One region of the Microbacterium sp. NPDC064978 genome, then DNA from elsewhere that is predicted to be linked to it. Evidence: predicted binding sites of a transcription regulator. Region 1 holds the regulator's gene; each other region holds the start of a gene.
What was found. The regulator LexA, encoded in region 1, represses DNA repair genes until DNA is damaged. The targets are predictions, from matches to a motif close to TCGAACANNTGTTCGA.
Positions count from the first base shown of each region.

Region 2: a site for LexA is predicted at 2,703-2,718, ahead of ACIGJI_RS08815 (DUF222 domain-containing protein). Genes of this name have one in related genera too.
Region 3: a site for LexA is predicted at 932-947, ahead of recA (recombinase RecA). Genes of this name have one in related genera too.

Region 1 is NZ_JBITWF010000006.1:17,212-26,670, forward strand. It holds gene ftsE (cell division ATP-binding protein FtsE) at 1-453, shown strand, start outside; gene ftsX (permease-like cell division protein FtsX) at 450-1,364, shown strand; gene smpB (SsrA-binding protein SmpB) at 1,433-1,909, shown strand; gene ACIGJI_RS17005 (prolyl oligopeptidase family serine peptidase) at 1,921-3,783, opposite strand; gene ACIGJI_RS17010 (methylenetetrahydrofolate reductase) at 3,968-4,915, shown strand; gene metE (5-methyltetrahydropteroyltriglutamate--homocysteine S-methyltransferase) at 4,937-7,246, shown strand; gene lexA (transcriptional repressor LexA) at 7,311-7,997, opposite strand; gene ACIGJI_RS17025 (LysM peptidoglycan-binding domain-containing protein) at 8,281-8,649, shown strand; gene ACIGJI_RS17030 (histidinol-phosphate transaminase) at 8,714-9,459, shown strand, end outside.
Region 2 is NZ_JBITWF010000002.1:395,481-404,939, forward strand. It holds gene ACIGJI_RS08810 (glycosyltransferase family A protein) at 1-1,261, shown strand, start outside; gene ACIGJI_RS08815 (DUF222 domain-containing protein) at 1,329-2,672, opposite strand; gene ACIGJI_RS08820 (hypothetical protein) at 2,957-3,610, opposite strand; gene ACIGJI_RS08825 (extracellular solute-binding protein) at 3,827-4,909, shown strand; gene ACIGJI_RS08830 (ABC transporter ATP-binding protein) at 4,948-5,967, shown strand; gene ACIGJI_RS08835 (iron ABC transporter permease) at 5,969-7,828, shown strand; gene ACIGJI_RS08840 (LacI family DNA-binding transcriptional regulator) at 7,825-8,847, shown strand; gene ACIGJI_RS08845 (metallophosphoesterase) at 8,890-9,459, shown strand, end outside.
Region 3 is NZ_JBITWF010000001.1:562,366-571,824, reverse strand. It holds gene ACIGJI_RS03080 (CinA family protein) at 1-188, shown strand, start outside; gene ACIGJI_RS03075 (helix-turn-helix domain-containing protein) at 330-638, shown strand; gene ACIGJI_RS03070 (DUF3046 domain-containing protein) at 657-881, shown strand; gene recA (recombinase RecA) at 1,144-2,190, shown strand; gene ACIGJI_RS03060 (regulatory protein RecX) at 2,472-3,038, shown strand; gene miaB (tRNA (N6-isopentenyl adenosine(37)-C2)-methylthiotransferase MiaB) at 3,087-4,631, shown strand; gene miaA (tRNA (adenosine(37)-N6)-dimethylallyltransferase MiaA) at 4,628-5,539, shown strand; gene ACIGJI_RS03045 (dihydrofolate reductase family protein) at 5,573-6,121, shown strand; gene dapF (diaminopimelate epimerase) at 6,131-7,003, shown strand; gene ACIGJI_RS03035 (class I SAM-dependent methyltransferase) at 7,018-7,659, opposite strand; gene hflX (GTPase HflX) at 7,726-9,237, shown strand; gene ACIGJI_RS03025 (SIMPL domain-containing protein) at 9,247-9,459, opposite strand, start outside.

The sequences.
Region 1 (9,459 bases):
GACGAGGTGCACGGCGGATACGGCGACACCTCGAACATCCCGCGCCTGGTGCCGGAGGAGGTCCGCGGTGCCGCGGCCGCCGCAGCCCTCACGGCCGTGCAGGAGGTGCAACGCCAGACCGCCGACCTCTCCGTGGTCCGCGCGGCCCTGGCGGAGGAGCTGGACGCCCAGCGCCGTGCCGCCGCCGCGTCTCCCGCGGTCACCAAGCCCGCCGCCGAACCCGCTCCGCAGGTGGTCGAGCCGCCGGAGCCCTCGCGGGAGCCCGGCGTGGTCGAACCGCCGGACGTCGTGCAGCCACCGGCCGCGCCGCAGCCCGCTGCCGAGCGTCCCGCGCCCGCCGGTCCGCGCACGCATCCGATCGTGATCCCGGAGGTGGACGTCGCCGAGCTCGGCGTCGCCGACCGCCTCGGGCTGTCCGACCAGGACGACGAGGAAGTGGGCCCGACCTCATGAGAATCGGCCTGATCCTGACCGAGGCCCTCGTCGGCCTGCGGCGCAACATCTCGATGGTCATCTCCGTCGTGCTCGTCACCTTCGTGTCGCTGACGTTCGTCGGCGCCGCGATCCTCATGCAGTCCCAGATCGGCGTCATGCGCGGCTATTGGGCCGAGCGCGCCCAGGTGGCCGTCTACATGTGCTCCGCGGTGTCGGAGTCGGACACCTGCGTCGACGGCGCGGCGAGCGAGGAGCAGGTCGCCGCCGTGCGCGCCCAGCTCGAGGGCGACGCGTTGTCGCCGCTCATCAGCTCCATGACCTTCGACACGAAGGAGGAGACCTACGCCAAGCTCGTCGAGCAGGTCGGGGAGGAGCAGGCCAGCGTGCTCTCGCCCGATCAGGCGTTCGAGGTCTTCTTCGTCACGATGAAGGACCCGGGCCAGTCGCAGGTCCTCGCCGAGGCCTTCAACGGCCAAGCCGGAGTGGAACAGGTCCAGGACCAGCTCCAATACCTCGAACCGCTGTTCTCCGCGCTCACCGTGGCGACGTACATCGCCGTCGGTATCGCGGTCCTCATGCTCATCGCCGCGACGCTTCTGATCGCCACCACCATCCGCTTGTCCGCCTATGCGCGGCGGAAGGAGATCGGGATCATGCGCCTGGTCGGCGCCTCGAACCGCTTCATCCAGACGCCGTTCGTGCTGGAGGGCGTCTTCGCCGCGTTGCTGGGCTCGGCTCTCGCGAGCGCGGCGGTCGTCGCCGGCATGCACTTCGGCGTGAACGGTTATCTCCGCGGTCGGGTGCCGTTCATCACGACGTGGGTGACCATGCAGGACGCGATCCTCGTGGTGCCGGTCCTCGTCGGGATCGGCGTCGTGCTCGCGGCGCTCTCGGCCGGCTTCGCGATCCGGCGTTGGCTGCGCACCTGATACCCTGAAAGGCTGCTCGACCGATCCGCTGTCGAGCCGTCCACAGCACCACAGCACAGGAGATCATCATGCCCAGGGAACGCGGGGAGAAGGTCATCGCGACCAATCGTCGCGCGCGTCACGACTACAACATCGAGAAGTCGTACGAGGCGGGGATGGTGCTCACCGGCACCGAGGTGAAGTCGCTCCGTCAGGGGCGCGCGAACCTCAGCGACGGGTACGCGTTCGTGAAGGGCAACGAGGTCTTCCTCGATGCCGTGCACATCCCGGAGTACTCGCAGGGGCACTGGACGAACCACTCGGCCAAGCGCATCCGCAAGCTGCTCCTGCACCGGGAGGAGATCGCGAAGCTCGCTCACGCCGTCTCCGCGGGCGGGTACACGCTGATCCCGCTCAAGCTGTACTTCTCGGACGGTCGCGCCAAGGTCGAGATCGCCCTCGCGAAGGGCAAGCGCGAGTACGACAAGCGCCAGACCCTCCGTGAGCGTCAGGACACCCGCGAGGCCGAGCGCGCGATGCGCCTGCGCAACAGGGTCGGCGAGTAGCCCGAGCCGGCTCAGAGGTTCGGCGTGAAGCCGAACACCCGGCCGAGGAACGCGAGCTCCCGCTCCAGCGCGTCGACGATGGTCTCCGCGCTGCGGAACCCGTGGCCCTCGCCCGGGTACAGCACGTAGTCGTGGTCGATGCCGTTCGCCGCCAGAGCGTCGCGGATGGCCTCGGACTGGGACGGCGGCACGACGCGGTCCTCCTCGCCCTGCAGCAGCAGCACCGGAACGTCGATGCGGTCGGCGTGCGTCAGGGGCGAGCGCTCGATGTAGACGTCCTCGGCCGCGGGGAGCGGACCCACGAGGCCGTCGAGGTACGACGCCTCGAAGTCGTGGGTCTCGGCGGCGAGCAGCCGGAGATCCGCGACACCGTAGCGGCTGATGCCGGCCGCGAACGTGCCGCCCCGGACGAGTGCGGAGAGCACCGTCCAGCCGCCGGCCGAGCCCCCGCGGATGGCGATGCGGGTGGAATCTGCCAACCCGGCGTCCGCGAGGCCGCGGGCCGCCGCGATCACGTCGTCCACGTCGACGATGCCCCACTGTCCCTGCAGACGGTCGCGGTAGGCGCGTCCATATCCCGTCGATCCGCCGTAGTTGACGTCGAGGACCCCGATGCCCCGGCTCGTGAAGAACGCGATGGAGGCGGAGGTCGCACCGGTGACATGGGCGGTCGGACCGCCGTGCACGAGCACGATGTAGGGCGGCAGCTCCCCGTCGGCGCCGCGGGGGTCTCCGGGCGCGGCGGGCGGATACGCGAACGCGTGCACGGGGCCGTGTGCCCCTTCCACGACGATCTGCTGCGCCCCCGGCATCCAGTCCTCGTCGACCGGAGCGCCACCGGTGATGGTCTCGACGGTCCCCCTGTCGACATCGACGCACCAGATGCCTGAGGTCACGCGCGAGCCGTCTCCGCTGAGCAGCACGCGGGAGCCGGCGACGTCGTCCACGCTGAGGTGCCCGTCGCCCGGCACCGTGATCGCCCGGGTCTCGCCGTCCGCGGACACGAGCTGCACCTCGTCGCGTCCATTCGTGCGCACCGCCACGAGGCGCCCGTCGGCCAGGACCTGGAACCAGCGGTTGCCGAGCACCCAGAGGCCGTATCCGGTATCCGCGTCCGACGAGGTCAGCGCGCGCGAGGCGCCGAGCCGGAGGCCGTCCAGTGCGAGGTGCTGGAGCTGCCAGCGCCCTGAAGCGTCGTCGGCGAACACGAGCGCGTCGTCGCCGCGCCACTCCGGCTGCAGGGCCGCGGAGGTGGGGACGCGGGTGACGGTCCCGCCGTCCACCGCCCCGATGGCGAGGGCGGCACTCTCCCACGGCATGCTGTCCGCCTGCCACTCGACCCAGGCCACCCGGCTGCCGTCCGGCGAGAGAGCGGGGTGGGCGAAGAATCCGGTGCCCTCCGCGATCACGCGCACCGCAGCCGCTTCGTCGGCGGCCGAGCCGTCCACGGGGATCTCCACGATCGCGCGGCGGTGCGGGGCGGCCGAGAGGTCTTCGCGGACCGCAAGCAGGCGGCCGCTCTGCACGCGCAGCCCGCCGTACGACGGGCCGGCGGCGGTGAGGGGGCGCGGCTCCGCGCCGCGGTCCATGCGGTGCACACGCTGGTCGGCGCCGGAGACGAAGTACAGGGTGTCGCCGTCGACGGTCCAGGCACCGCCCCCGTACTCGTGCACGTGGGAGCGGGCGCTCCAGGGTGCCGGGAGGATCTCCGCCCCCGTCGAGCTGCGCACCGTGACGCGTCCGCCCTCGGCGGGCACGGACTCGGCCCACCACACCTCATCGCCGACGAAGCGTGTTCCGTCGATGCGGGGAGCCGCTCCGGCGACGGCGGCGGCGGTGAAGGGGGAGGCCCAGGAGCCGAACGGTGAGGACATGCGTCGAGCCTACGGGCGGTGACACACGACGTCACACTCGTGCGGCGGGCCGAGGGCGTGTTCTAGGTTTCTGGAAACGCCCGGTTGATCCCGGACGTGGAGCGACAGCCGAGCCCGGCACCCGCCCGCGAGCGACGTGCTCTTCGTCGTGCGCGGACCCCGGCCCCTGTCCCCTGGAGAGAAGATGTCTTCCCCGTTCGACGCCTCCCGCGCCTCCCGCGTGCCGTTCTCCTTCGAGCTGTATCCGCCCCGCTCGGAGTCGAGCCAGGAGGCGCTGCACGAGACCGTCCGTCACCTCGCCGCGGCCGGACCCGCGTTCCTCTCGGTGACCTATGGCGCCGGCGGCTCGACCGGGGGACGCTCGCTCGACGTGCTGCGGTTCATCCGCGAGCACACCGACGTCGAGCCCCTCGCCCATCTCACGTGCGTCGGCAACACCTATGCCGGGGCCACGGCGCTCATCCGGGAGTTCCTCGACGCCGGGATCCTCCGCTTCCTCGCCCTCCGCGGCGATCCGCCCGCGGGCCGGACGGAGCCCTTCCTCGGCGACCTGGAGAGCGCGGCTCAGCTCGTGCAGCTCATCGATCGCGTCCAGGCCGAACGTGCTCCGTACCAGGAGTCCCCGGTCCCCGGCCTTCCCGGAGCCGCGCTGGTGGCCCCCCGGCAGAAGGTCGACATCGCGGTCGCGGCCTTCCCGAAGGGGCACCCGCGGGCCACGCACCGCACCCAGGACGTGGAGGCTCTGCTCGCCAAGCAGGCGGCGGGGGCGACCTTCGCCATCACCCAGCTCTTCTTCCACCCGGACGACTACCTCGCCTTCGTGGAGCGAGCTCGAGCGGGCGGCGTCACCATCCCGATCCTTCCCGGCATCATGCCGATCACCTCACCTGCCCGGCTGGCCCGGGTGCTGGAGCTCACGGGGGAGGACCTGCCGAGCGAGCTCTCGGTCGCCCTCGACGTCGAGCCCACCGCCGAGGGGCGTCGGGAGATCGGGATCTCGTGGGCCGCGCGCCTCGCCGCCGACGTCGTCGCCGGCGGCGCCCCCGGCGTCCACCTGTACGCCTTCAACCAGCACGAGACCGTCCTGACCGTCCTCGCCGAAGCCGGCATCGTCCCGGCGCTCCGGCACTAGTCCCCGCCGAAAGGAAACACCATGACCGCATTCCCCGAGGGCACCATCCTCGGCTATCCCCGCATCGGCCGCCGCCGCGAGCTCAAGAAGGCCGTCGAGGCGTTCTGGGCGGGCCGCATCGACGAGCAGGAGCTGGAGCGGACGGCAGCGGACCTGCGCGCGGCGACCCGTGAACGCCTGGCCGCCCTCGGCCTCGGTCGCACGGACTCGTCGATCCCGGAGTCCTTCTCGTTCTACGACCAGGTGCTCGATGCCGCCGCCACGGTCGGCGCCATCCCCGCGCGCTTCGACGACCTGCGGGAGGCGGACGGGACGATCGGACTCTCCGCACTGTTCACCGTCGCCCGCGGCGAGGGGGAGCGCGCGCCGCTGGAGATGACGAAGTGGTTCGATTCGAACTACCACTACCTCGTGCCGGAGATCGGCCCGGAGACGGTGTTCTCCCTCGCCAGCGACCGGCTGGTGCGCGAGGTCGCCGAGGCCGCGGCCGCCGGATTCGTCACGCGTCCCGTGGTCGTCGGACCGGTCACGCTGCTGGCGCTCGCGAAGGCGTCGGACGACGCGCCGGAGGGCTTCGAGCCGCTCTCGCGTCTGGAGGACGTGCTGCCGGTCTACGTCGATCTGCTCGCCCGCCTGCGCGCCGCGGGTGCCGAGTGGGTGCAGCTCGACGAGCCCGCGCTCGTCAGCGAGTCGCTGCCGGCCACGACCGCCCAACTCGCCTCGGCGGCGGAGCGCGCGCTCGCGGTGCTGGGCAGCGCCGAGGAACGTCCCTCGATCCTCGTCGCGGCCCCGTATGCGAGCCTCGGCGAGACGTTCGGGACCGTGGCCGCGGCCCCCATCGAGGCGATCGCCGTCGACCTCGTGCGCGGTGCCGTGCCGGAGGCGGTGCCTGGCCTCGAGGGCAAGGCCCTCGTCGGCGGTGTGATCGACGGTCACAACATCTGGCGTGGCGACCTCTCCGCGGCGTTCGACTCCCTGGCGGCGCTCCGCGCGCTCGGTGCACCGGTGTCCGCGGCCACCTCGACCTCGCTGCTGCACGTGCCGCACGACGTGGAGGACGAGACCGCGCTCGACGAGCGCCTGGTGTCCTGGCTCGCGTTCGCGGACCAGAAGGTGCAGCAGGTCGTGACCCTCGCCCGCGGTCTGTCCGAAGGGCGCACGGCGATCGCGACCGAGCTGGACGCCGCGACCGCTGCGCTGCAGGATCGCCTGAGCGCTCCCGGCGTGCGCGACGGTGCGGTGCGTTCCCGTGCGCTGACCGACGCCGACTTCGCCCGTGCTCCGTACGCGGAGCGGGAAGAGGCGCAGAATGTCCTCGGCCTGCCGGTGCTGCCCCTGACGACGATCGGCTCCTTCCCGCAGACCGGCGACATCCGCCGCGCACGCGCGCAGTTCCTCCGCGGCGAGATCCCCGAGGACGACTACGAGGAGTTCCTCCGCCGTGAGGTCGCCGCGGTCGTCTCCCTGCAGGAGGACCTCGGCCTCGACGTCCTCGTGCACGGCGAACCCGAGCGGAACGACATGGTGCAGTACTTCGCCGAGCACCTCGACGGCTTCGCGGTCACGCAGCACGGCTGGGTGCAGTCGTACGGCTCGCGAGCCACGCGTCCGTCGATCCTCTGGGGCGATGTCTCCCGCCCGGCGCCCATCACGGTCGCCTGGTCGGCATACGCCCAGTCGCTCACCGCGAAGCACATGAAGGGGATGCTCACGGGGCCGGTCACCATCCTCGCGTGGTCCTTCGTCCGCGACGACCAGCCTCTGGGGGAGACCGCGAACCAGGTCGCGCTCGCCCTCCGCGACGAGATCGCCGATCTGGAGGCCGCGGGCATCCAGGTGATCCAGGTCGACGAGCCGGCGCTGCGCGAGCTGCTGCCGCTGAAGCAGACCGACCAGCCCGCGTACCTGGACTGGTCCGTCGCCTCGTTCCGTCTGGCGACGGGCGGTGCCGCGGCGGCCACGCAGGTGCACACCCACCTCTGTTACTCGGAGTTCGGCGTCGTGATCGACGCGATCCGTGCGCTCGACGCCGACGTGACGTCGATCGAGGCGGCCCGCAGCCGCATGGAGGTCGTCGCGGACATCGCCGAGGTCGGCTTCGACCACGGCATCGGCCCCGGTGTCTACGACATCCACTCGCCGCGTGTGCCGACGGTCGAGGAGGTCGAGTCCCTGCTGCGTCGCGCGGTCGAGGAGATCCCGCTCCGTCAGCTCTGGGTGAACCCGGACTGCGGCCTGAAGACCCGCGGCTACGCCGAGACCACGGCATCGCTGCGGAACATCGTCGAGGCCACCCGCCGGGTGCGCGAGGACGTGGTGGTCACCGCCTGACACTCCTGCTCAGCGAGACGACGAAGGCCCTCCCGGTGCACCGGGAGGGCCTTCGTCGTGTGTCTCAGACGGCGCGCATGACCGCGACGACCTTGCCGAGCACGACGGCTTCGTCGCCCAGGATCGGCTCGAACGCGGAGTTGCGGGGGAGCAGCCAGGTGTGGCCGTCGCGACGACGAAGCACCTTGACGGTGGCCTCGCCGTCGAGCATGGCGGCGACGATCTCGCCGTTCTCCGCGGTGTTCTGCGACCGGACCACGACCCAGTCCCCGTCGCAGATCGCGGCGTCGATCATCGACTCGCCGGAGACCTTGAGCATGAAGAGGTCGCCCTTGCCGACGAGCTGCCGGGGGAGCGGGAAGATCTCCTCCACCTGCTGATCGGCGTTGATGGGCACGCCGGCGGCGATGCGGCCGACCAGCGGGACCAGGGCGGCGTCGCCGACCGGGGTCGCCACATCCGCGGGGTTCTCCGCACCGGTGCCGGGAAGGTCGATGAGGACCTCCATGGCGCGCGTCTTGCCCGGGTCGCGCCGCAGGTAGCCGCTGAGCTCGAGCTGACCGAGCTGGTGCGTGACGCTGGACAGCGACTTGAGTCCGACGGCATCGCCGATCTCGCGCATGCTCGGCGGGTAGCCGTTCTGTGCGATGGAGGCCTGGATGACCTCGAGGATCGCCATCTGCTTCGGGCTGAGGCTCTTGCGACGGCGGGTGCGCGGCGCCTCGGACTCGAGGGCTGAGGTGTCGCTCATGGTGCTCCTTCACTGCGTGATCCGACGTGCCGCTTCGAATGTCGGTGGCCCGTGGTGGGGTGTCCTTATCGAAACCGTATCCGAGAAAAGCGCGGATCTGGAAGATCTGTTCGAGCGTGTCGGGCGATTCGCGGGCCGCGGCTTCGAAGACAGCTTGACAGATGTTCGAACTCGAAGATATCTTCGGAACGTAGCTTCGCATCCACGGCTCCCGGCCGAGGCGCGGATGCGAAAGCTACGCCAACCTCCCCGGGCTCCGGCGCCGGGACAGTAAGGAGCAGACATGAGCAGCATCAGCCTCAGCACCGCGACCGCCTTCCCGGCATCGGCCCGTCCGGCCACCCGGCTGCGGATCACGGCACGCGGCCGCCGCGCTCTGCTCGCGCTCGCCTCGGTCCCGCTCGCAGCGGGCATCGCCTTCGCCGCCATCAGCGGGGGCAGTGCGATCGCCTCCGGCGCGGACGCACCGGCCGTCTCCGTCGAGACCGTCACGGTCATGCCCGGCGACACCCTCTGGTCGATCGCGAGCAGCATCGCCCCCGAGGCCGACCCCCGCGAGGTCATCGGTGAGATCAGCCGTATGAACCTCCTCCGCGGCGGCGAGCTGCAGGTCGGTCAGGAGCTCGCGCTCCCGGCCCGCTACACCGACTGACGCGGAGCCCGAGTCTTCCGATCCGGTCGTCACGATGACCTCGGCTCTCCGTGCTCCTCTTAAGATGGGAAGGGTGACCTTCTCCCTCAACGATCTCCCGCTCCGCGACGATCTGCGCGGACTCACCCCGTACGGCGCGCCCCAGGCCCCGCTGCCGGTGGCTCTGAACGTGAACGAGAACACGCATCCCGTTCCCGACGAGGTCGCGAGCGACATCCTCGATGACATCGCCGTGGCGATCCGGGACGTGAACCGGTACCCGGATCGTGAGTTCACGACGCTGCGGGAGGCCTTCGCCGACTACCTGGGTCACGGCCTCACGCCGGAGCAGATCTGGGCGGGAAACGGCTCCAACGAGGTGCTGCAGCACATCTTCCAGGCTTTCGGCGGTCCGGACCGCACGGCATTCGGCTTCGGCCCGACGTACTCGATGTACCCGCTCATCGCGAAGGGCACAGGGGCGTCGTGGATCGCCGGCACCCGGCAGCCGGACTACACCGTCACCGCGGAGGAGGCGGCGGAGCAGGTCCGTGCGGCCGACCCGGACATCGTGATCCTCTGCTCGCCGAACAATCCGACGGGCACGCCGCTGGGGCTCGACGTGGTGGAGGCCGTCTACGACGCCGCCCGTGGCGTGGTGATCGTCGACGAGGCCTATCAGGAGTTCGCGCCGCGCGATGCCCCGTCTGCACTGACTCTGCTGGAGGGCCGGCCGCGGCTGGCGGTCTCCCGCACCATGAGCAAGGCCTTCGCCTTCGCCGGTGCCCGCGTCGGCTACCTCGCCGCCGACCCCGCGTTCATCGACGCGCT
Region 2 (9,459 bases), on a different contig from region 1:
CGAGCGGCTGTGCGACTACGCCGATGAGCACGGGTCGGACGTCGTGGTCGGCAAGGAGGTGGGCATCGGACGGAAGCTGCCCGCCAAGATCTTCCAGCGCGACATCCCGCACGCGGTGCTCGGCGAGGACCCGATCCTGGAGATGCTGACGCCGCACAAGATGTTCCGGACGGCGTTCCTCCGCGAGCACGGCATCCGCTTCCCTGATGGCAAGGTGCGGCTCGAGGACCACCTGTTCGTGATGCAGGCGTACTTCGCCGCCGACACGATCTCGGTGCTCGCCAGCGAGCCCTGCTACGCGTGGGTGAAGGAGCCCGGGAGTGCGAGCTCGTCGCGCATCGACCCCGAGTCGTACTTCCCGCACCTGGAGACCGTGCTCGATGTCGTCGAGGCGAACACGGAGCCCGGGAAGGTGCGCGACCGGCTGCTGCGGCACTGGTTCCGCGGCAAGATCCTCAACCGGATCGCCGGACGACGGATGGTGAAGTACCCGGCGGAGTACCGCGACCGCCTGCTGGATGTGGTGGTGCCGCTCGCGCAGCGTCGATTCGGCCCCGGCGTGGATGCGGGGCTGTCGTTCCCGCAGCGCATCCGGGCGGCTCTGCTGCGCGCCGACCGCCGGGATGACCTGCTCGCCTTCGCCGCGTTCGAGGCGGACACGACCTGCACGGCCACCGTGACCGCGGCGCGCTGGTCGCGCGGCGGGTTGCAGCTCACCGTGCGCGTCCGTCTGCTCCGGGACGGCGAGGAGGCGTTCGTGTTCGAGACCGTCGGTTCCGCCGACCGGCTGGTCTCCCTGCCCCCGTCGGCGACCGAAGACCTCCCCTCCGGGCTGCTCAACGCCCGCAAGGAGCGTCGCGCTGACCGCGTCGACCTCGTCGCGCGGGATACGCCGACCCCCGGACAGGCGCCGGAGTCGACGGCAGGCTCGGAGCGCAAGATCGGCGGCCGACGCCCGAAGCGCCTCGACGCGGTGTCCATCGCGCTGGACCCGATGAAGGCGTTCCGTGAGGACGGCGCTCGCGACGCCGACCTCACCGTCGCCGTCCGCTACGCCGGGTGGATGTTCACCGCCCCGCTGACAGCGGCGCCGGACGTGACGGCGCACCTCGGCAGGTCGCCGCTTCTCGCGGGCCGTCGGGTCGAGCTCGTACGGAACGAGGACGGCAGCCTGCGGCTGCGCCGCGAGTGGCCGGGCGGCGCCTGGCGCGACGCCCTCGCACGAGCCGCCCGCCGCGTCCGCTCCCGACTTCGCCGCTGATCCCCCACCGACAGATCCGTCCACGCAGCAGATCCCTCCACACGCGCTGACGCCCGCGGGATCCCACTCACGCTGCGACATCGAAGCGCGCCCGTCCGCCCAGCCGCGGTGTGCGCTGCGGGTCGACCCACCGCGGCGGAAGGAACCACGGTCGGCCGGTCACGCCGGAACCCTCGATCACGATGTCCCACCCGTTGTCGTGGATACGGTGGTGGCAGGTCTCGCAGAGCAGGATCCCGTTCGAGAGATCGGTCGGACCTCGATCTCGCTGCCACCAGCGGAGGTGGTGAGCCTTCGTCATCCCCGGCGGGAGCCCGCACATGGCGCACCCGCCATCCCGCTCGGCGAGCGCCAGTCGTTGGGCTCGGGTGAAGAGGCGCTTCTCGCGGCCCCAGTCCAGAACCTCGCTCGCACCGCCGAGGACGCAGGGGATGACGCCCCCGCTGGCCGCCATCCGCCGGGCAGCACCGATGTCGATCACCTGGTCGAGCCCGTCGACCGTCGCCGACCCGGTTCCCACCTGCAGATCGTCCAGCGATACCCGAACGATCACCGTCGCCCCGGCGAGCGGCACCCGATCGCCCTCGCACCCGAGCACGTGCGCGCAGAAGAGGGACAGCGCATCGGCCTGGATCATCGCGACGGAGCGCCGATCCGCGTCGGGCGACTCCGCATCGGGGGCTTCGAGGCGGGCGGCGAACACGGCAGACACGTGCCCGCGGATCGCGGTGACGACCGGCGCAGCGGACTCGACATCGAGCTGCGCGTGCAGGTGCACCATGCCGTCACGTTCGAAGATGCGCAGTCCACGCCGACCGCGCTGTTCCTCCGCCCGCGGCGCTACGCCGTCGGGGTCGAGCCACGCTTCGGCGCGGAGGACGAGCTTGCGCACCGCATCGAGCTCGAGCCCTTCGGCTGCGGCGGTCAGCACGCGTTCCGCCTCGGCGATGCGCTCCACACCGGCGGCCACGCGGCAGCGATCGAGGAGAGCGACGAGGAGACCGATCGCCGGCGCTCCGAGCACACCCGACGCGAGTGCTTCCCGGAGGAGCGGATACCGCGCGGGCAGCGGCGCGCCGAGCAGATCGCTCCGCGGCGCGGTCGCCTCTCCGACCTTCACCAGGCGCTGCGCCTCCGCCGTCGAGATGCCCGTCGTCGCGGCGATGAGCTTCGCCGCCGTGCGGTACCCGCGTTGCTTCGCCAAGCTGTCGGCTCCGAGCTCCGCGCGCGACTCCCGAGCGATGCCGGCGGCCACGTCGACGTGGATCGCATCGAGCCGGCGCTGCAGAAGTCCGATCGCGTGGGCCACCTCGACGAGCTGCACGCGGGAGAGCTCGGCGACATCGCCCGCGGCGCCCCACGCCTCGTCGAGGCGATCCATCGCCTCGCGCAGTCCGGACGTTTTCGACATGCTTCATTCTATCTCGTCAGGTCTCGACTTTCGAAGTTATGTTCGATTGCATGCCGGCATTCTGCCGCGGTCTGCCACTCCTCCTGCCCGTCCCTACACGTCGAAGAGCAGGGCCGGGCGGCAGACGCGGCAGGAAAGATCACGGGCCGTGTCGATCGGTCCGACGATCGCGCGTGCGCCCAGCACGCGACGAACACCACACGTCCCGAGCAGGACAGCGGCGGCGGGATCGAATCACAGCAACCCGCCCTGTCAGGAGGGTGAGACGCCCGGGTGGAACGAGTCTAGAACGGCAGGTCGCGAGACCCCGGTGGGGCGATGAGGATGCCCGTGATCTTGCCGAAGCCGTTGTAGGCAACGCGGCCGATCCACTCTCCGGCCTCGTGGTGCAGGGTCACCTGCACGATCGCTCCGTTACTCAGGTGCCGGTTGGCGAGCGTGCTCAGCGGCGTACTGCCGTCCGCCGTCTGTACCGTCGAATCGACGCAGGCTTCGAGGCGGCCGGTGTCACTGCGGATCTGGTCCCACACGCTCATCAGTTTGCGCTTGGTCAGCGCGCGACCGCAGGCGTACGTCATGTGTGCTCGCACCGCCTCGTAGTCGCCGGCATCCAGGTGTGCGAATACCGCGCTCGTGCGATCCGAGAGGTCTGTCACCGGCGCTGCCATCATCCCTGCCTCACCCTTGGTGCCGAATCGCTTGAACGCTGCTTGTCGGCTCACGCCGAGCGTGGCGCCGATCTCTTGCCACGAGACGCCATGCGAACGCGCAGTGGAGACCGACTCCTGCAAGCGCTCACGCGAACGCCGGACCAACTCGTCGGCCTGACGGATCATCAGAACCTCGTCATCCGAGCGAGACGGCGCTTCTCGTCCGCCAGCGTCGACGAGGGAGGCGAGGTCGGCAAGCGACAAGCCGCTGGTCGATGATCCATCCATGAAGCGAGTCTATGGGCCGAGCTCGTGAGCGTCAACTAATGGATGACATTCACGAATCCCACCTGTTCACCTCGTCGCATCCTCGCGTTCACGCCGCGCGCCTACCTTGAGTGCGGACGCGCGACCGCGCTCACGAAACCAGACAATCTTTGTGCCTTCACCACAAGAACCGGTAGTGTCGCATCGACATACCTCGAAGGCGAGAAAGGGACGAACATGGCCGACAGGCAGCAGAGGCGCTGGGCGCTCATCGGATTGACGGCCGCGGCGGCGATCGCGCTCACCGGATGCACGGCGGGCGGCGACGGAGACGCGGGCGACGGCGGCGGCAGCGACAGCGGCTCCGGCGACACCCTCATCGTCTACACGAACTCGAACAGCGACGGCCGCGGTGAGTGGATCACCGAGAAGGCGGCGGACGCGGGCATCGACATCGAGATCGTGGGCCTCGGCGGCGCCGACCTGACGAACCGCATCATCGCGGAGAAGAACAACCCCGTCGGCGACGTGGTCTTCGGCCTGAACAACATGTTCTTCGAGCAGCTCAAGACCGAGGAAGCCATCACGGCCTACGAACCGAGCTGGAGCGGCGAGGTCCCCGCGGACGCCGGCGACCCGAAGGACGGCGCGTTCTGGCCGCTCGTGGAGCAGGCGATCGTCACGGTCTACGACGAGAACCGCATCAGCGACGCTCCGGCGGACCCGGACGACCTGTACACCGACGAGGAGTTCGCCGGCCGTTACGAGGTCAACCCCGCGCTCGGCCAGGCCACCCCGCAGCTCGTGCTCGCCAGCATGCTCACCCGTCACCTCGACGAGGACGGCGACCTCGGCGTGAGCGACGAGGGCTGGGACCTGGTGAAGTCGTACTATGCCAACGGCTCCCCCGCTGTGGAGGGCACCGACCTCTACGCCCGCATCACCCGCGACGAGGTGGACTACGGCGTGCTGCCGTCGAGCGGCATCTCCGCCCGCGACGAGGAGTACGGCACCAGCACGGGCATGATCGTTCCCGAGTACGGCGTCCCCTATGTGACCGAGCAGATCGCTCAGATCAACGGCACGGACAACGAGGAGAAGGCGCAGGAGTTCATCGACTGGTTCGGCAGCGCCGAGGTCCAGGGCGAGTTCGCCGCGGAGTTCAACGCCATGCCGGTGAACGAGGGCGCGGTTGAGAAGGCCAACCCCGAGGTCGTCGAGCTCATGGGCACGCTCGACCGTCAGGACATCGACTTCGGCTTCGTGAGCGAGAACCTCGGCGCCTGGGTCGAGAAGGTCACGCTCGAGTACATCGGCTGAGCCGAGCCGTCCCGCCGCTCCGGCAGAGAGAGAAGACGATGATCCGTTTCGACGACGTCGAGGTCGTGTTCGGCGACCACCGTGCGGTCTCGCACCTCGATCTGGAGATCCAGGAGGGTGAGTTCTTCACCCTCCTGGGTCCGTCCGGATGCGGCAAGACCACCGCCCTGCGCACGCTCGCGGGGTTCATCGAGCCCACCGGTGGCCGCATCCACATCGCCGGTCGCGACGTGACCCGGGTGCCGAGCGAGAAGCGCGGCGTGGGCATGGTGTTCCAGAACTACGCCCTGTTCCCGAGCATGAATGTGCGGGAGAACATTGCGTTCGGCCTCTCGGTGCAGAAGGTGTCGAAGGCCGAGCAGCGGCGGCGCGTGGACGAGGTCGCCGACCGCACCGGGCTCGCCGCGTCGCAGCTCGAGAAGAACGTGGCGGAACTGTCCGGCGGCCAGCAGCAGCGCGTCGCCATCGCCCGGGCGCTCGCGCTCACCCCCAGCATCCTGCTGCTCGACGAGCCGCTGTCGAACCTCGACGCCAAGCTCCGCGTGCAGCTGCGCGAACAGCTCAAGGAGCTGCAGCACGAGGTCGGCGTGACCACCGTGTACGTCACGCATGATCAGGAGGAGGCGCTCACCCTCAGCGACCGCATCGCCGTGCTCGACGCCGGGACGCTGCAGCAGGTGGGCACGCCGGAGGAGATCTACGACCGCAGCGCGACACCGTTCGTCTGCCGGTTCATCGGCGAGAACAACCGCCTCACGCCCGCGCAGCTCGTCGCGATCGGCGCCGGCCTCGATGCCACGGCCGAGAGCTACGTGCGGCCGGAGAAGCTGCACCTGGCGTCGCCGTCCGAGGCCACCGCCGGCGGCACGGCGTCGCTCGACGGCACCGTCGGCGAGCGCACGTACCACGGCAGCCACAGCGTCTACACGGTCTCCGCTGCCGACGCGTCGCTCCGGGTGAGCGTGCCGGCCGCGGCGAGCGCGCACCGCTGGGACGTCGGCGACGCCGTGCGCATCGACGTCCACCCGCGGTGGATCCTGCAGTACCCGGCGGCGTGACATGAGCGACCCGCAGAACGACTCCCGTCCGGTGCCGCCGCCGTCCGCGGCGATGACCGACACCCCCGGCGCGCTGACGACCGAGGCGGCCGAGGCGGGCACCGCGACGAAGCCCCGCCTCCGCCGCGGCCGTCCCGGCAGCGTGCGCGCGATGCTCCGCTCGCCGCTCGCCTGGGTGACCGGCATCGTCGTGATCTGGTTCGCCGCCGCCTTCCTCGTGCTGCCGAACGCCGAGCTGCTCGCCGCGACCTTCTTCCCGGACGGGCAGTTCAGCATCCGCGCCGTCGAGAAGCTGCTCGGCAGCGAGCGCGCGCTGAAGACGCTCGGCAACAGCTTCCTCCTCGCGATCACGCTGTCGGTCACGGTGAACGTCGTCGGGGTGTTCATCGTGCTGGTGACGCAGTACTTCCAGGTGCGCGGCGCGAAACTCCTCTGGCTCGGCTACGCCACCACCCTGATCTACGGCGGCATCGTGCTCGCGGCCGGCTACAACTTCATCTACGGCAAGTTCGGCTTCATCACGAATCTGATGGTGAACATCTGGCCGGACATGAACCGGGACTGGTTCTCCGGCTACTTCGCGGTCGTGTTCGTGATGACGTTCGCGACGACGACGAACCACATGCTGTTCCTGTCCTCGTCGCTCGGCAAGGTGGACTACGCGTCGATCGAGGCCGCGAAGCTCATGGGTGCCTCGACATGGACGATCCTGCGGCGCATCGTGCTGCCGGTCATGAAGCCGATGCTCTTCGCCGTCACGGTGCTGACGTTCCTCATCGGCCTCGGGGCCCTGACCGCGCCGCTCGTGCTCGGCGGTCCGGACTTCCAGACCGTCGCACCCCTCATCATCGACCTGTCGCGGAGTCCGATCACCCGTGACATCGCGGCGCTGCTGGCGATCGTGCTCGGTGTCGCGACGATCATCCTGCTCGCGATCATGAACCGCGCCGAGAAGTCGGGGGTGTACTTCTCGGTGGCGAAGGTGGCGACGCCGATCCAGAAGCAGCGGATCCGCAACCCGTTCGCGAATGCCGTCGTGCACGTGGTCGCCTACCTGCTCTGGGTGATCTACCTCATCCCGGTCGTGCTCATCGTGATCTTCTCGTTCGTGGACGCGCGGAGCATCCTCGCCGGATCCATCACGCTCGACAGCTTCACGCTCGACAACTACATCACCGTGTTCTCCAGCGCGGCGGCCCTCCGGCCGTTCATCGTGAGCGTCGTCTACAGCGCCCTCGCCGCGGTCATCGTCGTGGGCGGGCTGCTGTTCGTCGCGCGGATGATGCAGAAGCACCGCAACCTGCTCACGACGGCCATCGAGTACGTGCTGCACATCCCGTGGATCCTGCCGATCGTGCTGATCGCGCTGGCCTTCGTGATGGCGTTCGACGCCCCGCAGCCGCTCGTCGGCAACATCGTGCTCACGGGGACGCCGGTGCTGCTGCTCGTCGCGTACATCTGCGTGAAGATCCCGTTCACGCTGCGGCTGCTCAAGGCGGGCTTCGCGTCCGTGCCGGACTCCCTGGAAGACGCCTCGCGCATCCTCGGCGCCCGCTCGCTGACCACGTTCCGGCGCGTGCTCATCCCGCTCGTGCTGCCGACCGCGGCCGCGATCACGGCGCTGAACTTCAACAGCCTGCTCGACGACTACGACGCCGCGATCTTCCTCTACCACCCGCTGTACAAGCCGCTCGGCGTCGCGATCCAGGAGAGCACGCGCGGGGAGAACAACCTCGACGCGATGCCCATCACGTTCGTCTACACCGTGCTGCTCATGATCATCATGGGTGTCACCATGTATCTCGTGTATGGACGAGGTTCACGCGCCGGAGCGCCCCGCCGACGGAAGCAGCGCGCATGAGCGGGGCGGATGCCGGGACGCCCGCCCTGCGGGTCACGATCAGCGACGTCGCCGCGGCAGCCGGAGTGTCCCGCGCGACGGCGACCAGGGCGCTGAAGGGCGAGGGCCGGTTCGCGCCGGAGACGCAGGAGCGCATCCTGGAAGCCGCCGAGCGGCTCGGATACGTGCGCAACACGATGGCCGCTGAGCTCGCCGCCGGACGCACCGGCACCGTCGGCCTCATGCTGCGCGACGCGAGCAACCCCGCGTACGGCCTCCTCTTCTCCCGGTTGCAGGAGGAGGCGCATCAGCGCGGCCTCGACCTCGTGACCGTCACGATCGGCGCCGACGAGCAGGGCGCCAAGCAGGTGAATGCGCTGCACCGGCTGCTCGGCATGCGGGTCGCGGGACTCATCGTCGCCACCGGCGGCATCTCCGCAGCGCAGCTCGAGCCGTTCGCCGACCAGGTGCCGATCCTCCGTGCCGGGCGCGTGGAGTCAGCGGGCCGCATCCACACCGCCCACTACGACGACGAGGGCCACGGACGTCTGCTCGCGGAGCACATCGTCGGGCTCGGGCATCGGACCGTCGTCGTGCTCGCCGGAAGCCCCGACGCGTCGTACCCCGAGCACCTCCGCGCGCTCGCGATGCAGGAGGTGCTGACCGCGGCCGGCGTCGCCGTGACGATGATCTCAGCCGGTGCCGGTCCCGACGACGGCGTCGACGAAGCCCTCGTCGCCGTGCGCGCCGGGGCGACCGCCGTCATGTGCGCCTCGGACTACCGGCAGCTCGCCGTCATGCGCGCCGCCCGCGCGGCCGGGCTCCGCGTGCCGGACGACGTGAGCGTGACCGGGTGCGACGGCATCCTGCCCGGCGCCGACCTGCTCGGGCTCACCACCCTGCGGATCCCCGTGGAGGCGGTGGCCGCGGCCGCCGTCGAGACCATGCAGCAGCTGCTCACCGCGGACGAGCCGGAGACGCTCGTGCGCCGCTCGTTCACGGGAACGCTCGTCCCCGGCTCCACGGCCGCCGCCGTCTGACATCTGCCCCGACCTGCCTTCGTCCGCCGACCAGGAAGAGACATGATCCTCACCGAACACCCTCGCCCGTCGCACACCTTCGTGCACATCTCCGACACGCACCTGCCCGGTGAGCGGTCGCCGCTGTACGGCAGCGGGGCCGACGCCGACGCGAACCTGGCGGAGATGCTCGACCGGCTCGTCGCCTCGGGGCTCCGTCCCGACGCGCTGCTGTTCACGGGGGACCTGACGGACCGGGGCGATGCCGCCGCGTACGGGCGACTGCGCGAACTCGTGACGCCCGCTGCCGCGGCGCTCGGGTGCGAGGTCGTGTGGGCGGCCGGCAACCATGACGACCGCCGTGCCATGCGATCGGAGCTCGGACTCGCGGGGGCGGGTGACGAGCCGATCGTCGAGGTGCGGTGGTTCGGGGGGATGCGCGTCATCGTCGTCGATTCGACGGTGCCCGGCGCGCATTGGGGGGAGGTGCCGTCGTCGCAGCTGGAGTGGCTGGAGGGAGAGCTGTCGACGGCGGCACCACAGGGCACGCTGCTGCTCCTGCACCATCCGCCCCTGCCGACGGTGCTCGACCTCGCCGTGACGGTCGAGCTGCGGGATCAGGACGCGCTGGCC
Region 3 (9,459 bases), on a different contig from region 1:
TGTCCACCACCGGGATCGCGGGACCGGAGTCTCCGGACGGCCAGCCTGTGGGTACCGTCCACATCGGAGTGGTGACGCCGACCGTGAGCCGCACCGAACAGTTCCGCTTCGGAGGCGACCGCGACGCGGTGCGGGCGCAGACGGTCGCGGCCGTCCTCGACGTGATGGCCGCCGCACTGCGGGAATAGGGACGTGCAGCGTCATGTTGATACGGATGTGCTCACATTCAAACCACAGAGTGCAAGGGTAGATTCTGTGCAAGCCAGGAGGACTAGACTGGCCGTCTCTTCGGGGGAGACCCCGATCCATGAACTGCGGAGGAGGTTCCGATGATTCTTGTACGACAGGAGATCGGCGACGTGCTGAGGGACTTCCGTCTGCAGAAGGGGCGGACGCTCCGCCAGGTCGCGAGCAAGGCTTCGGTCGCTCTCGGTTACCTCAGTGAGGTCGAGCGCGGTCAGAAGGAGGCCTCGAGCGAGATCCTCGCCTCGGTGGCGGAGGCGCTCGACGTCCCCATCTCCACGATCATGCGCGAGGTCGGGGACCGCATCTCGGTCCTCGAGGGTATCCAGGTCTTCCCGGACGTCGTTCCGGACGACCTGGTCGCGTCCGTGGAACCCGAGCTCTCGCTCCGCTGAGTCCCGGAGATCCCCTCTATGCGACGCAGTGAGTTCCTGCGCGCCGTCGACGCCGAGTTCCATGGCCGAGCATCGTCTCTGGTGAACGACCTGGTGCTGTCCGGGATGGACGGGCGCACGGCGCTCGAAGCGCTGGACGCCGGGGTGCCGCCGCGGGACATCTGGTTGGCGCTCTGCGCGGACATGGACGTCCCGGAGTCGCGCCGCCACGGCGTCGGGCGCCTGGAGCCGCGAGGGCGATGACGGTCACGTCTCGGTGTGCGGATGTCCGACACGCCGATCCCGGCGTGGTGTCGAAAATCTGTTCGAAGCGGGCGTAGTCTTCTGCACAAGTGGTCAGACGGATCTGATCCCCACGATCCCCGGCTCCTGCGACCGAATGTCGGAGGCCCGCCGTACCGTGAGGGCCAGGCTGAAAAGCCATACGCCTTGTCGGAGAGTTCCTTCCAGCCGGAAGAGCCGCGACAGCCTACAGGCGGCAGCACACGCGCAGAAGGAGCACACCATGCCATCACCCGCCGACCGCGAGAAGTCTCTCGAGACAGCCCTCGCTCAGATCGACCGCCAGTTCGGAAAGGGCTCGGTCATGCGGCTGGGCAGCGATGAGCGCGCCCCTGTGGCCGTCATCCCCACCGGCTCCATCGCTCTTGACGTCGCTCTCGGCGTCGGAGGTCTGCCGCGTGGACGCATCGTCGAGATCTACGGCCCGGAGTCCTCGGGTAAGACGACGCTGACGCTGCACGCCATCGCGAACGCCCAGCGGGCCGGCGGCATTGCGGCGTTCATCGACGCCGAGCACGCCCTCGACCCCGACTACGCCGCGAAGCTCGGCGTCGACATCGACGCCCTTCTCGTCTCGCAGCCCGACACGGGTGAGCAGGCGCTGGAGATCGCCGACATGCTGGTGCGCTCCGGAGCCATCGACCTCATCGTCATCGACTCGGTGGCAGCGCTCGTGCCCCGTGCCGAGATCGAGGGCGAGATGGGTGACTCGCACGTGGGTCTGCAGGCGCGACTCATGTCGCAGGCCCTTCGTAAGCTCACCGGTGGGCTGAACCAGACCAACACCACCATGATCTTCATCAACCAGCTGCGCGAGAAGATCGGCGTCTTCTTCGGTTCTCCCGAGACCACCGCCGGTGGTAAGGCGCTGAAGTTCTACGCGTCGGTCCGCATGGACATCCGTCGTATCGAGACGCTGAAGGACGGAACCGACGCCGTCGGAAACCGCACCAGGGTCAAGGTGGTGAAGAACAAGATGGCCCCGCCCTTCAAGCAGGCGGAGTTCGACATCCTCTACGGCGTCGGCATCTCCCGCGAGGGCAGCCTGATCGACTTCGGCGTCGAGCACGGCATCGTCAAGAAGTCCGGGTCGTGGTACACCTACGACGGCGATCAGCTGGGCCAGGGCAAGGAGAACGCGCGGACGTTCCTGCTCAACAACGCGGACATCGCGTTGGCGATCGAGAGCCAGATCAAGCAGAAGCTCGGTATCGGCGGCCCGGCCGCGGCTCCGGGTGCTGATGAACTGGCCGAGCGTCGCCCGGCCTGATGAGTGACCAGCGTGGGGGCGATTCCGAGCGGATCGCCCCCATCATCCCTCTCTTCGGCGGCCCCGCGCGTGCCGAGCGCCCGGCGGATGACGGTGCGAGCGCCGCGTCGCCCGGTTGGCACGGCCGGTCGGCGCCGTCTACGGACGCTGCGGGACTCTGGCGGTCGACCTGGGACGATCCCGCGACAGCGGGGAAGCGGACTGCTGACGACGACGGTTCTCCCAGCGCACGTCATCCCGCACGCGGGACCGCGGGTGCGAAGAAGACCAGGCTGCGTGCAGTGGGTGACACGTCCCGGTCGGACGGTGGGGGAGAGGCCGGCGAGAGCGCGCCCTCCGCGGAGGAGGTCCGCACCACGGCGGAGGAGTCGTTGGTGCGGAAGCTCCGTACGCGATCGCTGTCCGTCTCCGAAGCGCGGCTGGTGCTGAAGGGCCATGGGCTCGCCGCAGACGCGATCGAAGACGTCATCGACGACTTCATGCGGCGAGGCTATCTCGACGATGCGGTACTCGCCGAGCTCCTCGTCACGGCCGGGGTCGAGCGCAAGGGTCAGGGCCGGGTCGCGCTGTCCCGGGCGCTGGCACAGCGGGGCATCCCTCGCGAGGTCATCGATGCCGCTCTCGACGAGCTCCCGGACGATGACGCGGAGCGGGCGCTGGAGTTCGCACGGACCAAAGCACGCTCGATGAGCCGCCTCGATCCCGACGCGGCACTACGGCGATTGGTCGGGCAGCTGTCGCGCCGCGGATACGCCGGTTCCGTCGCCATGAACGCCGCGAAGACGGCGCTGCGGGAGGCGTCTTTCGGTAGCGGCGTCTCCGGCGTCCGGTTCGTGGATTCCGACTGACAGCCGCACGCGGTCGCCTCTCGGTGACGCTCGTACAATGGGAACATCATGACTATCCCCCGCAGCGAACCGACGATCATCAGCGCGTCGTCAGCGGCCGTCGACGATGACGGGCGCCAGCGATCGTACGAAGTGCGCACGTTCGGTTGTCAGATGAACGTGCACGACTCCGAGCGCCTGTCAGGGTCTCTGGAGAGTGCCGGCTACATCCGTGCCGACGCCGGGACCGAGGCCGACGTGGTGATCATCAACACCTGCGCCGTGCGGGACAACGCTGCCGGCAAACTCTACGGAACGCTCGGCCATCTGGCCGCCGTGAAGCGGCGCAAGGCCGGTATGCAGATCGCGGTCGGCGGCTGCCTCGCGCAGATGGACAAGCAGGCCGTGCTCGACAAGGCGCCCTGGGTCGACGTGGTCTTCGGTACCCACAACATGGGCTCCTTGCCCGGTCTGCTCGAGCGCGCCCGTCACAACGGCGACGCGGAGCTCGAGATCCTCGAATCACTCGAGGTGTTCCCCTCGACGCTTCCCACCAAGCGCGACTCCGCGCACAGCGGCTGGGTGTCGATCTCCGTCGGCTGCAACAACACCTGCACGTTCTGCATCGTCCCCAGTCTCCGCGGCAAGGAGAAGGACCGTCGACCGGGCGACATCCTCAACGAGATCCGTCTTCTCGTCGAGGACGGCGCCATCGAGGTCACACTCCTCGGGCAGAACGTCAACTCCTACGGGGTGGAGTTCGGGGATCGTCAGGCGTTCGGCAAGCTTCTCCGTGCCGCCGGTGAGATCGAGGGCCTCGAGCGCATCCGCTTCACGAGCCCGCACCCCGCTGCCTTCACCGACGACGTGATCGACGCGATGGCGGAGACCCCCGCGGTCATGCCGCAGCTCCACATGCCGCTGCAGTCCGGAAGCGATCGGATCCTCAAGGCGATGCGGCGCTCGTACCGCAGCGAGCGCTTCCTCGGCATCCTGGACCGCGTTCGGGAACGCATCCCGCACGCGGCCATCACGACCGACATCATCGTGGGCTTCCCCGGCGAGACCGAGGAAGACTTCGAGGACACGATGCGCGTCGTCGAGCAGTCCCGATTCTCCGGAGCCTTCACCTTCCAGTACTCGATCCGCGAAGGGACCCCCGCGGCCACCATGCCGGATCAGGTGCCCAAGGAGGTCGTGCAGGCCCGCTACGACCGGCTGATCGCGCTCCAGGAGCGCATCTCGTTGGAGGAGAACCAGAAGCAGGTCGGCCGGGAGGTCGAGGTGCTCGTCTCCACGGGTGAAGGCAAGAAGGACACGGAGACCCGTCGACTGACCGGACGAGCTCAGGACAACCGGCTCGTGCACTTCGAGGTGACCCCGGGTTCGGAGCTGCCGCGTCCGGGTGACGTCGTCACCGTGAGGGTGACCCACGCCGCACCGTTCCACCTCCTCGCCGACGATCCGACCGGCGCGCCGCTGCGCATCCGCCGTACGCGCGGTGGAGATGCCTGGGATCGGGGACAGGCGGAGTCGTGCGCCGTGCCGGCTCCGAGCGACGGGGCACCGCGCGCCGTCTCCCTCGGCCTGCCGACTCTCCGCGTCGGAGTGTGACCACACCTCGGCTCTGGGCCGTCGTCGGCGCGACAGGCACCGGGAAGAGCGATCTGGCGCTCGATCTCGCCGAGGAGCTCCGGCGTCGCGGCAACCCGGCGGAGATCGTCAACGCGGATGCGATGCAGCTCTACCGCGGCATGGACATCGGAACGGCCAAGCTGCCCGTCTCCGAACGACGCGGCATTCCGCACCATCTCTTCGACGTGCGAGAGGTGACGCAGGATGCCGCTGTGGCCTGGTATCAACCGCTCGCACGCGAGGCCGTGCAGAGGATTCACGCGGGGGGCGGCGACGCGATCCTCGTCGGCGGATCCGGACTCTACGTGTCCAGTGTCGTCTACGAGTTCCACTTCCCGCCTCGAGACCCCGTGATCCGCGAGCGTCTCGAGCAGGAGCTGGATCGGGATGGCGTCGATGCCCTCCTCCAGCGGCTGCGTGCGCGCGATCCGGAAGCCGCAGCCCGGGTGGACCCGCGCAACGGCAGACGAGTGATCCGTGCTCTCGAAGTCGTCGAACAGGGGAGCGCGACGCACGGCGCGACACTGCCCGAGAAGCCGACGCTCTGGCATCCGCGCACCCGGCTGATCGGTCTGCACGTGGATCGCTCCGATCTCGTCGCCCGACTGGATGCTCGTGTCCGGCGGATGTGGGAGCACGGCCTCGTGGCCGAGGTCGCGCGGCTGCGCGACGAGGGTCTGGAGCGCGGGACGACGGCTCCCCGGGCCATCGGGTACGCGCAGGCGCTCGCACAGCTGGAGGGACGCTCCACCGCCGAGGAAGCGATCGCGGAGACGCAGGCACTCACCCGGCGCTACGCGCGTCGTCAGGTGTCGTGGTTCAAGCGCTACCCGGAACTCGAATGGATGGCGCCGCCGGTGGCCGTCGCCGACCTGCTGGCGGCCTGACCTGATGTCGGTGGCCCGTGCGACGATGCGCGCATGGCCACTCATTACTTCACCGCGTCCAGCCTTGACGGGTACATCGCCACGACGGAGCATTCGTTGGATTGGCTTCTGACGCAGGACATCGACATGGAAGGTCCCATGGCCTATCCGGCGTTCGAGAAGAGTATCGGGGCGCTCGTGATGGGGTCATCGACGTACGAATGGGTCATGCGCCACGAGGAGGGCCGGTGGGCGTATGAGCAGCCCACGTGGGTGCTCTCGCATCGTGAGCTCGCCGTGCCGACCGGGGCGGACGTCCGTGTGACGAGCGCGGCGATCCCCGACGTCCATGCCGCGATGCACGAGGCGGCGGAAGGAAAGGACCTCTGGGTCGTCGGCGGGGGAGACGTGGCAGGACAGTTCGCAGACGCGGGCCTCCTGGACGAGGTCTGGGTCCAATACGCCCCGGTGACCCTCGGGGGCGGTGCCCCACTGTTGCCCCGGCGTCTCGACCTGGATCTGATCGAGGTCGCCCGCAACCGCAGCTTCCTCTGCGGGCGTTACCGCGTCGCGGGGCGGAGCGCCGGCTCGACGGCTCCCTAGACTGGTCCCATGGTCGCATTCACCAAGGGGCACGGTACCGGCAACGACTTCATCATCATCGCCGACCCCGACGGCCAGCTGGAGCTGACCGCGGAGCAGGTCGCGGTGCTCTGCGATCGCCATTTCGGCATCGGGGCCGACGGCGTTCTCCGAGTCGTGCGTTCGTCCGCGATCGCGGAGGGGGCAGCGGCCCTGGCGGAGGAGCCGGATGCCGAGTGGTTCATGGACTACCGCAACGCGGACGGCTCGGTCGCCGAGATGTGCGGCAACGGGATCCGAGTCTTCGCGCACTACCTCGTGCGCTCCGGTCTCGCCGACATCGAGGCCGGCAGTACTCTCCCCATCGGCACCAGGGCTGGCGTCCGTGACGTCACGCGCGGCGTGAGCGGTTACCAGGTCGACCTGGGCGCGTGGCGCCTGTCGGGCGTCGACCCGCTGGTGCGCGCGGACGGGCTGACCGTGACCCGGCCCGGACTGGGCATCGACGTCGGGAACCCGCACGTCGTGGTGGCGCTCGCCTCCGACGCCGAGCTCGGCCTGCTGGAACTCACGCGCGCGCCCGAGTTGGAACCGGCTCCGCCCGCCGGGGCGAACGTCGAGTTCGTGGTGCCCGGCGAGCCCCTCGTGCGCGACGGCGTCGGCCACGTGCGGATGCGTGTGTTCGAACGCGGCGTCGGCGAGACCCTGAGCTGCGGCACGGGCGTGGCCGCCACCGCACTCGCCGTGCGCTACTGGGCCGGTGCCCAGGCGCCTGACAACTGGAAGGTCGAGGTTCCGGGTGGCACGCTCGGAGTCCGGATGTTCCCCGCCGAGGACGGGGAGCACGTCGCGCTGTCCGGACCTGCTCAGCTCGTCTACCAGGGCGAAGTCGATCTGGTCTGAGGGGTGAGGGGGGCTCAGACGACGTCGATCGGTTCCGTCGGCGGCGTCCCGTGCTTCCTCACCTTGAGGATGCGGTAGCCCTTGCCCGTCGCCGTGCGGAAGACGCTGAAACCGGGGTGGAAGGTCGCAGCGATCCAGCGCTGCAGAGAGTCGGCGCCGAGATTGCGCTGGACGACGAGCCACGCGTCGCTGCGTTCGTCGAGCCGCGGGATCCACTTCTCCAGCAGCCCGTGCAGTTCGTTCTTCCCGACGCGGATCGGCGGATTGGACCGGATCGTGCGGAAGGTCACGTCGTCGGGAACATCTTCGGGCAGGGAGGCGTTGATATTGGTGAGGCCAAGGGCAGCCGCGTTGCGACGTACGAGATCCAAGGCCCGCTCGTTCACGTCCACCGCCCAGACGGTCGCGTGCGGCGAGGCCAGTGCCATCGACAGGGAGATCGGCCCCCACCCGCTCCCGAGGTCGAGAAGATGACCTCCGGGAGGAACGGGAGGCATGTTGGCGAGGAGCACTGCGGTGCCGGCGTCGAGTCGATCCGGGCTGAAGACACCACCCGCGGTGGTCACTTCGAGCTCACGGCCTGCAAGGGATACGCGGATCTTGCGCAGGTTCTCGGGGCTAGCCGGGGCCGCAGTGAAATAGTGGTCGGACCCCATACGGTGAGCGTACCGGACAGCGCGGGCTAAGGTTAAGGCTCGCGAGGAAACCAGAGACAGGAACGGATGACGGAGACGAAGACACCCTCCACCGACGACCAGACGGTCGACCGCGTGCTGGCGAACGCAGAGAAGCGCTCCGAGGTGCGCACGTTCGGCGCCGCGCAGGCACTCCAGGACGAAGCGACGGCCGCGCATTCGACGGCCGACGGCGAACAGTGGGACCTCGAAGATCGGCACGCGCTGCGGCGCGTGGGTGGTCTGTCCACCGAACTCGAGGACGTCACCGAGGTCGAGTACCGCCAGCTCCGGCTGGAGAACGTCGTGCTCGTCGGGGTGTACCCGCAGGGTGCCCAGGAGGACGCGGAGAATTCGCTGCGCGAACTCGCGGCGCTCGCGGAGACAGCGGGCGCGGTCGTGCTCGACGGCGTGCTGCAGCGCCGCCCGCACCCGGATGCCGCCACCTACCTCGGGCGAGGCAAGGCCCAGGAGCTGAAGGACATCGTCGCGGCGGTCGGCGCCGACACGGTCATCGCCGACACCGAGCTGGCGCCCAGCCAGCGACGAGCGCTCGAGGACGTCGTGAAGGTCAAGGTGATCGACCGGACCACTGTGATCCTCGACATCTTCAGCCAGCATGCCAAAAGCCGGGAGGGCAAGGCCCAGGTCGAGCTCGCACAGCTCGAGTACCTGCTGCCGCGCCTGCGTGGTTGGGGTGAATCGATGAGCCGTCAGGCCGGTGGACAGGTCGGCGCCGGCGGCGCCGGTATGGGTTCGCGCGGTCCTGGTGAGACGAAGATCGAGCTCGACCGTCGACGCATCCGGACGAAGATGGCGCTGCTGCGCAAGCAGATCCGCGACTTCGCCCCGGCGCGTGAGGCGAAGCGCGCCGAGCGCAAGCGGAACACGATCCCGTCTGTCGCCATCGCCGGATACACGAACGCCGGAAAGTCCAGTCTGCTCAATGCGCTGACGAGCGCGGGCGTCCTCGTGGAGAACGCGCTGTTCGCCACCCTCGACGCGACCGTGCGGCGCTCGGAGACCGAGGACGGCCGCGTGTACACGCTGACCGACACCGTCGGCTTCGTGCGCAACCTGCCGCACCAGCTCGTCGAAGCCTTCCGTTCGACGCTGGAGGAGGTCGGGGACGCAGACGTCGTCCTCCACGTGGTCGACGGCTCGCACCCCGATCCGGCCGGACAGCTGCAGACCGTGCGTGACGTGATGGGCGACGTCGGTGTGCGTGACATGCCGGAGCTCGTCGTCTTCAACAAGGCCGATCTGATCCCCGAAGACGAGCGGCTGGTTCTCCGCGGACTGGAGCCGCGGGCGCACTTCGTGTCGTCGCGGTCGGGTGAGGGCATCGCCGAACTCCGTGCAGCGATCGAGGAGGCCCTGCCGAAGCCCGCGGTCGAGCTCCACGCCGTGATCCCTTACGACCGTGGAGACCTTGTCGCCGCGATCCACGAGACCGGGATGCTGCTGTCGGTCGAGCACGAGGAGGCGGGTACCGCCGTCCACGCGCACGTGTCGGAGCGCCTCGCCGCCGACCTCGCCCCCTTCGTCGTCGCCGACTGAGGGCGCGGGTCAGCGAGCGAGGAACCGCGCCTCGACGGTTGCCGTGAGCACGATATCCTGCGGCTCGTACTCCATGGCCGGGGCGGCATCGGCCGCGAAGGCGACGGCGCCGCGTGCCTTCCCGAGCGGAGCGCCCGGCGCCGGCGTCGTGGAGGAGAGCAGGCCGGTGTCAGCGATCTCCACGGGAGTCACCTGGGCGAGACCGAGAGCAGCGGCGTAGGC